DNA from 3 places in the Sporosarcina sp. FSL K6-1540 genome. Region 2 is predicted to be linked to each of the others. Evidence: predicted binding sites of a transcription regulator. Region 2 holds the regulator's gene; each other region holds the start of a gene.
The links. The regulator CtsR, encoded in region 2, represses protease genes until heat stress. The targets are predictions, from matches to a motif close to ATGGTCAATAAAGGTCAAACA.
Positions count from the first base shown of each region.

Region 1: a site for CtsR is predicted at 2,176-2,196, ahead of clpP (ATP-dependent Clp endopeptidase proteolytic subunit ClpP). Genes of this name have one in related genera too.
Region 3: a site for CtsR is predicted at 2,011-2,031, ahead of MKY15_RS00045 (ATP-dependent Clp protease ATP-binding subunit). Genes of this name have one in related genera too.

Region 1 is NZ_CP152018.1:2,460,602-2,463,888, reverse strand. It holds gene MKY15_RS11550 (TPM domain-containing protein) at 1-719, opposite strand, end outside; gene MKY15_RS11545 (LemA family protein) at 716-1,294, opposite strand; gene clpP (ATP-dependent Clp endopeptidase proteolytic subunit ClpP) at 1,472-2,092, opposite strand; tRNA gene MKY15_RS11535 (tRNA-Arg) at 2,283-2,354, shown strand; gene MKY15_RS11530 (hypothetical protein) at 2,482-2,751, shown strand; gene MKY15_RS11525 (serine hydrolase domain-containing protein) at 3,222-3,287, opposite strand, start outside.
Region 2 is NZ_CP152018.1:1,914,220-1,917,506, forward strand. It holds gene MKY15_RS08705 (hypothetical protein) at 1-566, shown strand, start outside; gene MKY15_RS08710 (CtsR family transcriptional regulator) at 1,545-2,015, shown strand; gene MKY15_RS08715 (UvrB/UvrC motif-containing protein) at 2,048-2,602, shown strand; gene MKY15_RS08720 (protein arginine kinase) at 2,592-3,287, shown strand, end outside.
Region 3 is NZ_CP152018.1:11,384-14,670, forward strand. It holds gene MKY15_RS00045 (ATP-dependent Clp protease ATP-binding subunit) at 1-1,936, opposite strand, end outside; gene MKY15_RS00050 (DUF3219 family protein) at 2,324-2,620, shown strand; gene MKY15_RS00055 (MalY/PatB family protein) at 2,849-3,287, opposite strand, start outside.

The sequences.
Region 1 (3,287 bases), 550 kb from region 2:
CCACTTCTGCCCCCAAAAGAACCAGGGAAGAAAATTGGCCCTCCGCTACGCCGTCCGCCCGAACCACCTCCGCCTCCTCGGCCTCCTCTATTACTGATGACACGGAAGACAATGTAAATAATGATGAAAAGGATGACGGGGAATGGAATACCGAATCCCCCATCACTTGAGTCGGAATCTATAGTTGTGACGGGCACATCCGCGCCATCCCATCCATATTCAGCTGCGATTTCATTGTAGAATGATTTATATGCTTCCATGATCGCCATGTCAGGCTGTTGCTTATTCAAATAAGGAACAGCTACTTCATCCATTATACTTCCGACTTTTCCGTCCGGAAGGGCACCCTCTAATCCATACCCGACCGATAGTTCGAAATGTCGTTTACCATCGGAATTTTTCTCTGTTGTAACAACTAGCAAAGCTCCGTTATTTTTTTCCTTATTGCCTAATTTAAATTCCCTAAGCTTCTCTACTGCATATTCCTCAACTGGCTTATCGCCTATGCTCGGGAGGATCAATACCGCAAGTTCCGCTGTCGTAGCATTATTTAATTGAATCCCATATTGCTCAAGTTCCGCTTTCTGTTCAGCGGACAACACATTCGCAGTATCTTGAACGACCGGAACAGCAGCATCAGCCGAAAACACTGCTGAGTTTAACGATGTAAAAATAATCAGACATGCCGTCACCAGTATGCGGACAGCTTTTCTAATCATTCCTTGTCATCTCCAAAATCGACATTCGGCGCTTCATTTGCAGCTGCATCGGCTTTAAAGTATTCCTTTTCATCATATCCGAAAATAGATGCAACGATTTTTCCGGGGAATCTTTTCACTTGCCTATTGTAATTGGCGACTACGTCGTTATAATCCTTACGCGCAACGCCCAGACGGTTTTCAGTTCCGGCCAGTTCATCCATCAGCTTAGTGAAATTTTCATTTGCTTTTAAATCAGGATAATTCTCAACGACGACAAGAAGACGACTAAGCGCACCCGCTAAGTCAGCGTTTGCATCCGCTTGTTCTGCGGGCCCATTTGCTCCGGCAAGTCTTGCACGGGAATCTGCAATGTCACTGATAATCTCTTTTTCATGGCTCGCGAAACCTTTAACCGTGCTTACCAAGTTCGGTATCAGATCGAGCCTCCGTTGTAGTTGATTTTCAACTTGTGCATACGCCTGGTCCACATCTTCTTCTAAATTAACGAATTTGTTATAACTTGGAACCAGTATCATAGCCAAAACTGCAAGTATGATTACGATTACCGCAATTGGTCCTAAAACTTTTTTCATGTTAACACTCCTCACGAGTTAGTTACTTTCATTTACCCTCTCGAACACCGTGCCGAAACTTTTTCTACAGTAGTATATACAGTATGACGATTGAAAAGGTTTCATTTATTCTGCGGCAACGTTTTTTAGCCACCAAAAAACCGGCTTCCCATAGTGGAAAGCCGGCTTTCGTAGAACTTATTTAGATTCAGGTTTAGTTTTAGCTCCGTCTTTCATGTCACTGCGTGTAATAATATGGTCAATTAAACCATATTCTTTCGCACGTTCAGCTGTCATGAAATTGTCGCGGTCCGTATCTCTCGCAATTACTTCAACCGATTGGCCAGTACGCTCAGCAAGAATCAAGTTTAGTTTTTCACGAGTGAAAAGGATATGTTTTGCAGCAATTTCAATTTCTGTTGCTTGCCCTTGTGCTCCACCTAATGGTTGGTGAATCATTACTTCTGCGTTAGGAAGCGCATAACGTTTCCCTTTAGTACCCGCCGCTAGTAGGAACGATCCCATAGATGCAGCCATTCCCATACAAATTGTTTGGATGTCAGGTTTGATGAATTGCATTGTGTCAAAAATCGCCATACCAGCAGTGACGCTTCCCCCGGGGCTATTAATGTAGATGGAAATATCTTTATCCGGATCTTCTGCTTCTAAAAATAGGAGTTGAGCAACGATAGAGTTCGCAACGTTGTCATCGATTCCACTTCCAAGCATGATAATACGGTCTTTCAATAGACGTGAATAGATGTCGTAAGCACGCTCACCGCGGCTAGTCTGTTCAATTACTGTAGGTATTAGATTCATTCTATTTCCTCCTTCAAGCTGGATAGTGTTGTCTACCTATTGAAACATAACTTCGTTTCAACTGTAACTTTATCATACATAGTATGGTCAACGAAGGTCAAATATAACGCTTTCAAAATAAGCATTGCATTCATTGACCTACACCAGTATAATAAGTCTAGTCTGCTGCAAAAGATAGCCGATTTGTAACGCCCTCGTGGTGCAACGGATAGCACGTGAGCCTCCGAAGCTTAAGATGTGAGTTCGATTCTCGCCGAGGGCATATGATTACAACAATTTTACCCGTCATTGTTCATTCAATGGCGGGTATTTTCTATTCCCAATCACCACGAATTCAAAACGCACCGGTTACAGTCATCCACAGAAATAATTGACCGGGTGATGAGAATATGAAAAAACGAAAACAAATTGATTCAGCGCTAATAAACGACATTCTAAGGGTTACCAATCTAGCCAAGCCGCAAACAATTCTATCGACTCAATCAGTCATTGACGAATTCCACCGATTCAACATGGCGAAAGGTTTGTCGGAATGGACAATTTCATCTTATGCAATGCGAGCGTGGGGTAAACGAATGTACGGAAGCAAACAGTATGAAGAACGACTAGCCAAAAGAAAAAAAGTATTCATCCGCATAATTTTTCACATGGAAGCATAATTGTGATATAGAAGTTAAATAATATTGTTGATGATTCATTAATAAGAAAGACCATTTACGGTCCTTTTTTGAAGTATTCTTCTTCGCCTAACGAATCCATTAGTTTAATAACTTTCAGCAATATGAACAATTTTTCGAATAACTAAATTAACTTTCTCGTTGTCTTTAATTACAAACAAATGGTCCGCTTCATTTTCTATGTAACGTTGCACATTCTATAGAGATATTGTCATTTATAAGTTTTCACTTTAACTCTTGACCTTTAATAAAACTCAAATGCTCTTTTTTTGGTTTTTCTCCGGTTTTGAGTGAAGCGAAAAATCGTTCTTTCCTATCTTGAATAAAATAAATAAGCAAGGGTGTATGCTACATGCACCTCAGTAGACATAACACCTGTTCACGGAAAAGGCAGCTGATTTGTATAATAATCATATTCAAATCCACCTTTGATACTTGTAAAATCATCCTTACTATATATCTAACAGAATATCGATAATTCTACGACTAACTAGACGATGGATAGTACTATCAAAGTT
Region 2 (3,287 bases):
GCTATGCGTTGACGGATGGTAAGACAGGAAAAGCAACGTATTATTCAGGTAATCTGGAAGAGTCCTATATGGATTCGCAAGGGGCACTGCAGATTATCGAGAAGAAATTCATCGAAAAGAAATGGTCCGGCGAAATGCCGGTCTTGTATAACTTCTACGGAGAAGCGAGTTGGTTAACGCCAGTGCTCGATTCAAATGGATTCCTGCAAAATTACTTCATTGTATCAGCAGCGAATCCGGAAATATCGGTTTACGGCAATACGCCGAACGAAGCATTGAAATTGTATAAGACAGCTCTTCAGCGCGGAGGTAGCAGTGTAGATGGTAGCTCGAGTGCGGAAGAGGCGAAAGCGGCTGTAACGGTCGTGCGTGTATTCAAAGAGCGCGTCGGTGATTTTACACTTGTTTCGTTTTTAGCGGATGATGGACGCAACTTCATCGTCTCTTCGGAAGCTGTGCCACTCTCGATTTATGTTCAACAAGGCGATAAGCTTGTTGTGACATATTTAGAGACGGGTGAACTATTCTTGCCTGTGAAAGAGTTGACGAATGTTAGCATGGAATAACGGAAATGGAGTGCAAGGCGAATTCGCCTTGCACTCCATTTTTAGTTGCTATATATGTTGAATTAAAGAATCCCATTGAATCTACTGTGGCGCTCAATAAGGAGAGAGTATTAATTCGGAGGCCGCTGAAAAAGTCCTGTTTCCTTCAATCCCGTTGATTTCCGTTCCGAGCGGACGCTTTCCGCGGGCACGGCTTCAGCCTCCTCGTCACTGCGTTCCTGTGGGGTCTTCAGCTCGCGCTGTTCCCGCTGGAGTCGCCGCTCTTCACTACAATCAACTAGTTCTTACTATTAAAAAAGAACTTTTTCAGTGGCTTCTTAATTCGGGGTGTGGATTGTAGAACGCTTGGCGCTTTGGCGAGCCCGTTGCCGCGCCTGCACTAGGGTGTTTATTATCGAGAGAAATGTGGTTTTGAGATGTATATGCCGAGACTATAATGTGATTACTAGTTGATACTACTTATAGTCAAGAAAGACGTACTCCAACTTGCAGATTTCATCACAGATAATGAAATGCTCTTTCTCACATTGACCATCCAGCGAAGGCGCGACTTCGTGGTAGCCGGAGCGATAAGACTGAAAGTGGTCTTCTTTCTGGCTTATCGCGGGAGGCATCCACAAAGCGTCGAAGCGGTATTGGTAGGAGTTCTATTTCATTCCAAGTATTAGAATTTCCGGCGGCCTACCAATAGCCCTTGTAAAGCGTATACATCGTATTCCTCTGTTCAACAAATATAGAAAACTATAAAGTCTCGTACAGTGGATAACCTGCAAAAGGAGCTATTCCACGTCCGAACTCTTATGCTTCTGAACAGGCGCTTCCACTTTTGTTTTTTCGTACGGTTAAAACGTATTGTCACATGCCGATACTTGTTAAGTCTGGTGCGTATCGATTGCGGAACATGCGGAATATCATGTACAATCAAGTCAAAGATAGTCAAAGTCAACGGCTTATCCCCCGTATGAAAGAGGTGAGGGTATGAGAAACATTTCCGACATTATTGAAGGATATTTGAAAGCAATAATCGAAGAGGGACAGTGTGGAACCATCGAAATTAAGCGCAATGAAGTCGCTGAAAAGTTCCAGTGCGTCCCGTCTCAAATCAATTATGTTATTAAGACCCGCTTCACGGCGGAGCGTGGTTATGCGGTTGAATCGAAGCGTGGAGGCGGTGGCTACATACGTATTTTCCGCGTTCAGGCGAATTCCCGTAAAGAATTGATAGAACATATTTTAGGCGGTATCCAATCGGGAGCCTCTTATACGATGGCTTTAGATGTTGTTTACAGACTAATTGAAGAAGAAGTCATAACGGAGCGCGAATCAAAGCTCATTCTTGCTGCGGTTGATAGAAGAACTATCCATCAGCCACTTCCAGACCGCGATATCATGCGTGCACGCATTTTACAAGCAATGCTCTTGACGCTTATTTACGAACAGCGTAACTAATCACCAATCCAACTGATATGAGGTGGCTTTCGATGATATGTGAAAATTGTAAAGAACGAACTGCGTCCATTACGATTACGCAAGAAAGTGTAGTCGGATCGCTGGAACGCCATTTATGTGAGAAATGCGCATTTCAATCACAAACATTCCATTTCGACCCCAATCAAGAGCCGTTGTCCATTCAGCAGTTCCTATCTCACTGGTTTAGCGGTTCTGATCCTTTCCAGGCACAACCGCAAACGCGGGGAGAGTCGTTTGAAGGACCCGAATGTCCCTCATGTGGTTTAACGTTTCCGAAGTTCCTTGATATTGGGAAGTTTGGCTGTGCCGACTGTTATGACACATTTCGTGGCAGCTTACCGCAAGTTTTTGGCAAGCTTCACAATGGCCATTCAACTCATACCGGGAAAGTACCGGTTTCATTTAATGAAATATATGCAGTTAAAAAGAAAATTGAAGAGATCCGAGTGAAGATGAAAGAAGCTGTAGAAGCTGAGCATTTTGAAGAAGCGGCAGCTTTGCGTGATGAAGCGAATACACTAAAGCAACACCTTTCCCTTGGAGGTGAAGAAAACGATGTCGATTGAAAAATTCATGCGTGATGCGGTAACCCCTTGGATGACTGCTTACGGAGAGCACTCGGACATCGTTATGTCGACGCGAATTCGACTTGCACGCAACTTGACAGGCTATCGTTTTCCTATCGCGTTCACTGAAGAAGAAGCGATGGCGGTAGACAGAGCGGTTACGGGTGTTTTGCTTGATACCATGCAAAGTGGCTATTCCTATACTAAGATGTCCGATTTACCTGCATTGGAACGCCAAGTACTTGTTGAAAAACATCTGATCAGTCCGCAACTCGCAATTCCTGACAGGCATGGCGCAGTTCTTCTATCAGAAGACGAGACCATAAGTGTCATGGTGAATGAGGAGGACCATATCCGCATTCAATGCATCTATCCTGGGTTACAGCTTGAGGATGCCTATAAACAGGCTGATCAGGTTGACGATTACCTTGAAAAAGAACTGCCGTATGCTTTTGATGAAGACTTTGGTTATTTGACAAGCTGTCCATCGAATACGGGAACCGGCATGCGCGCATCTGTGATGATGCATTTACCGGCACTTACAATGACGAAGCAGATTGATCGTATTATCCCGGCTATCTCACGGCTTGGAATCATCGTCCGAGGGAGTTATGGCGAAGGAAGTGAAGCACCTGGCAATGTCTATCAAGTGTCAAATCAGACGACGCTTGGTAAAACGGAGCAA
Region 3 (3,287 bases), 1.9 Mb from region 2:
TGGCAATATTATTCTCTTCGATTGTTACTTGTAAATCAACAAGCATTAAGTCCACGATTTCCAGTAGATGTTCCTCTGTTAATTCGTTAAATGAAACAATTGCATCGAAACGATTGAGAAATTCAGGTTTGAAATAATCGCCCAACATTTCGAGTTTTGTAACGGACTCATGTACTGTTTGATTGAAACCGACACTCACTTTTTTGTCACCTGTTCCAGCATTACTTGTCATAACAATGACCGTATCTTTGAAACTGACTGTCCGACCATGTGAATCTGTTAAGCGGCCATCCTCCATAATCTGAAGGAACATATTTTGAACGTCTGGATGCGCTTTTTCAATTTCGTCAAGGAGTAAAATTGAATACGGATTCCGGCGTACTTGTTCTGTTAATTGACCAGCTTCTTCATGCCCTATATAACCTGGAGGGGAGCCAATAATTTTAGACACAGCATGTTTCTCCATATATTCACTCATGTCGAGGCGTATTAACGTGTCACGTGAACCAAATAATTCTTCTGCCAGGACTTTTGTGATTTCTGTTTTACCAACACCCGTTGGGCCAACAAATAAGAAAGAGCCAATGGGACGATTTTTGGCTTTAAGTCCCGCACGGCTACGACGAATTGCTTTTGCGATTTTATCGACCGCCTCTTCTTGACCGATGACTTTTTTGCTGAGATTTTCCTGAAGACCTTTCATTTTCACTTGTTCTGCTGCTTGTAGTTTTGTCACAGGAATTCCTGTTTTCTCTTCGACAATTAACTCAATATCTGCAACAGAAACTTCTATTTTTTCCGCTTCCCCACTCTGTTTCGCTTCTTCCAATTGTTTACGTAATTGAATTTCCTCAAAACGTAAATTTGCCGCTTTTTCATAGTCTTCCACTTCTGCTGCTTGTTCTTTTTCTTGAATGATTTCGCCGAGACGCATACCAATTGAATCTAAATCTGAATTAGTGGTGACATGTGTAAGGTTTAAACGTGACCCGACTTCATCCATCAAGTCAATCGCTTTGTCCGGTAAAAAACGATCTTGAATATAGCGTTGTGATAAGGTAACAAAAGCTTGCACCGCTTCATCTGTATAGCGTACTTCATGGAAATTTTCGTAACGTCCTTTTAACCCGTTTAAGATTTTAATCGTATCTTCTGCAGATGGTTCCTTGACGATAATCGGTTGGAACCGACGTTCAAGTGCAGCATCTTTTTCGATTTGACGATATTCTTTCAATGTCGTTGCCCCAATGAGTTGCAAGCCCCCCCGTGCTAAGGCTGGCTTCAAAATATTGCCGGCATCCATTTGCGATCCTTCTGTTGAACCTGCACCAACGAGCAAGTGAATTTCATCAATGAATAAAATTACATCTGTTCGGGCTTGAAGTTCTTCAATTAGTTGTTTCATCCGCTCTTCAAACTGACCACGAATGCCCGTATTGGTAACAAGTGAAGCAACGTCTAATAAGTACACTTCTTTATTCAGTAGTTTCATCGGTACATCGCCTTCGAGGATTTTTACTGCGAGCCCCTCGGCGATTGCTGTTTTACCAACTCCAGGCTCACCTATTAGCACTGGGTTGTTTTTATTTCTTCTATTTAGCGTTTCGATGACACGTCTCACTTCTTGATCACGTCCGATGACCGGGTCAATCAGTCCTTTTCTTGCTTCGTCTGATATATTTTTACCAAGTTGGTCTAACAAACCGTTGCCGTGACCTTCTTCTGTTTGCTTTGTTTGAGTTTTTGCCTGTTGGCCACCGTTTGCTTTGAAAAAGTGATTCGCATTGTCACTAAATGACGGCATCTTGCCTGCCTGTAATTGACCTTGGATTTCTTGAAAGCACGTAAGACACATATTGATGTGCATACCTTGCTGATTCACTTGAAATCTTAAACTCATCGTCGCTTCGTTTTTACCACAATGTTGACACTGCATATTCGTTTCCTCCCTTTATCTTCATTTATCTTTCCCGCTTGGCTTTGACTATATTTGATCTATGAATTTATTGTACACTGACCTTTTTTGACTTTCAAGAAACTTGCTTGAATGTCTTTGATTTCCCCAATGAATCCTCATGCCCAAACAGAGTATCAACATTTAGGATTGGTATCGTCTGAAGAGCTATATGTTCTTGTTCCTCCTGATGTTACTAGCGTAATTGTGCATAGTCGTGGGTATTGTCTTTGTGTCATATGAAGCTGGGCAACCGCAACAAGTCTAAATTGTGTATACCGAAAGTATGCGTGCTTACAAAACAATAATGTCTAGTGTATCATTGACTTTTCAAGTCAATACCTAGAAATTGAAATAGGAGTGATTCTCTTGACCAGTACAATTATTTTAAATGAAAAAGTAATTCATTTATGTAGTTATGAAGACGAAAAAGTAAATGGATTATATAAAGTTTCAGTTGAATTTAACGTAACAAGTGATGATTACCATGACATTACAACTTTACTTTACAATGGAACTTTTGACGTGAATATTCCTGAGCAAGACTTACTTTTTAGAGGAACGATTCATAATTATTCTACTTCCATTACAAATTTGTACGTAAAAGATCAAATCGGAAAGTTTAAATTGACTTTGTTAGAAGTGAGTCATAAAGAAGAGGAGTAGAATGGAGTTTAACGAGATTAAGCATATTTGTTCAGTTCCCGTTCTCTTTAAATAAAAATCGGTACCTATGCAACAAATAACAACGAACAATTCATACAATTACATAAGAATTTAAATGACACTAGATATTGAAAAAAATACCTAGCCCATGCCTAATAATCATGTAATTTTAGTGGATTATCAGAATTGTTCCATGCATAGGTACCTGATATTTATTTTAGTCAGGATTTATAACAGCAATTGAATGATCGCTTCTTTCATTTGTTGAGCTGCTTTCTCTACTGTTGAGCGAGAGCAAGCAAGGTTCATACGGACAAATCCTTCGCCTCCAGGGCCAAAGACATACCCTTGATTTAAAGCGACTTTTGCTTTAGAGAGGAACAATTTTTCCAACTCTTCGGGCGTGAGTCCCAATTCCCGACAATCAATCCAAGCCAGATAAGTCGCTTCTAGTGGTAATACTTTTAATACGGGTAAATTGGATTTGAAATACTTCGTAATGAAGTGCAAATTTCCTTCAACATAGTCAAGAACTTCCTCCAGCCATTGTCCACCGTGATTATACGCGGCCTCTGTGGCAAGTGCACCAAATGAGTTCGACATAGTAACAGCGTATTTATCGCCTTCCATTACAAACTTCTCTCGTAGCGCTTTATTGGAAATTATG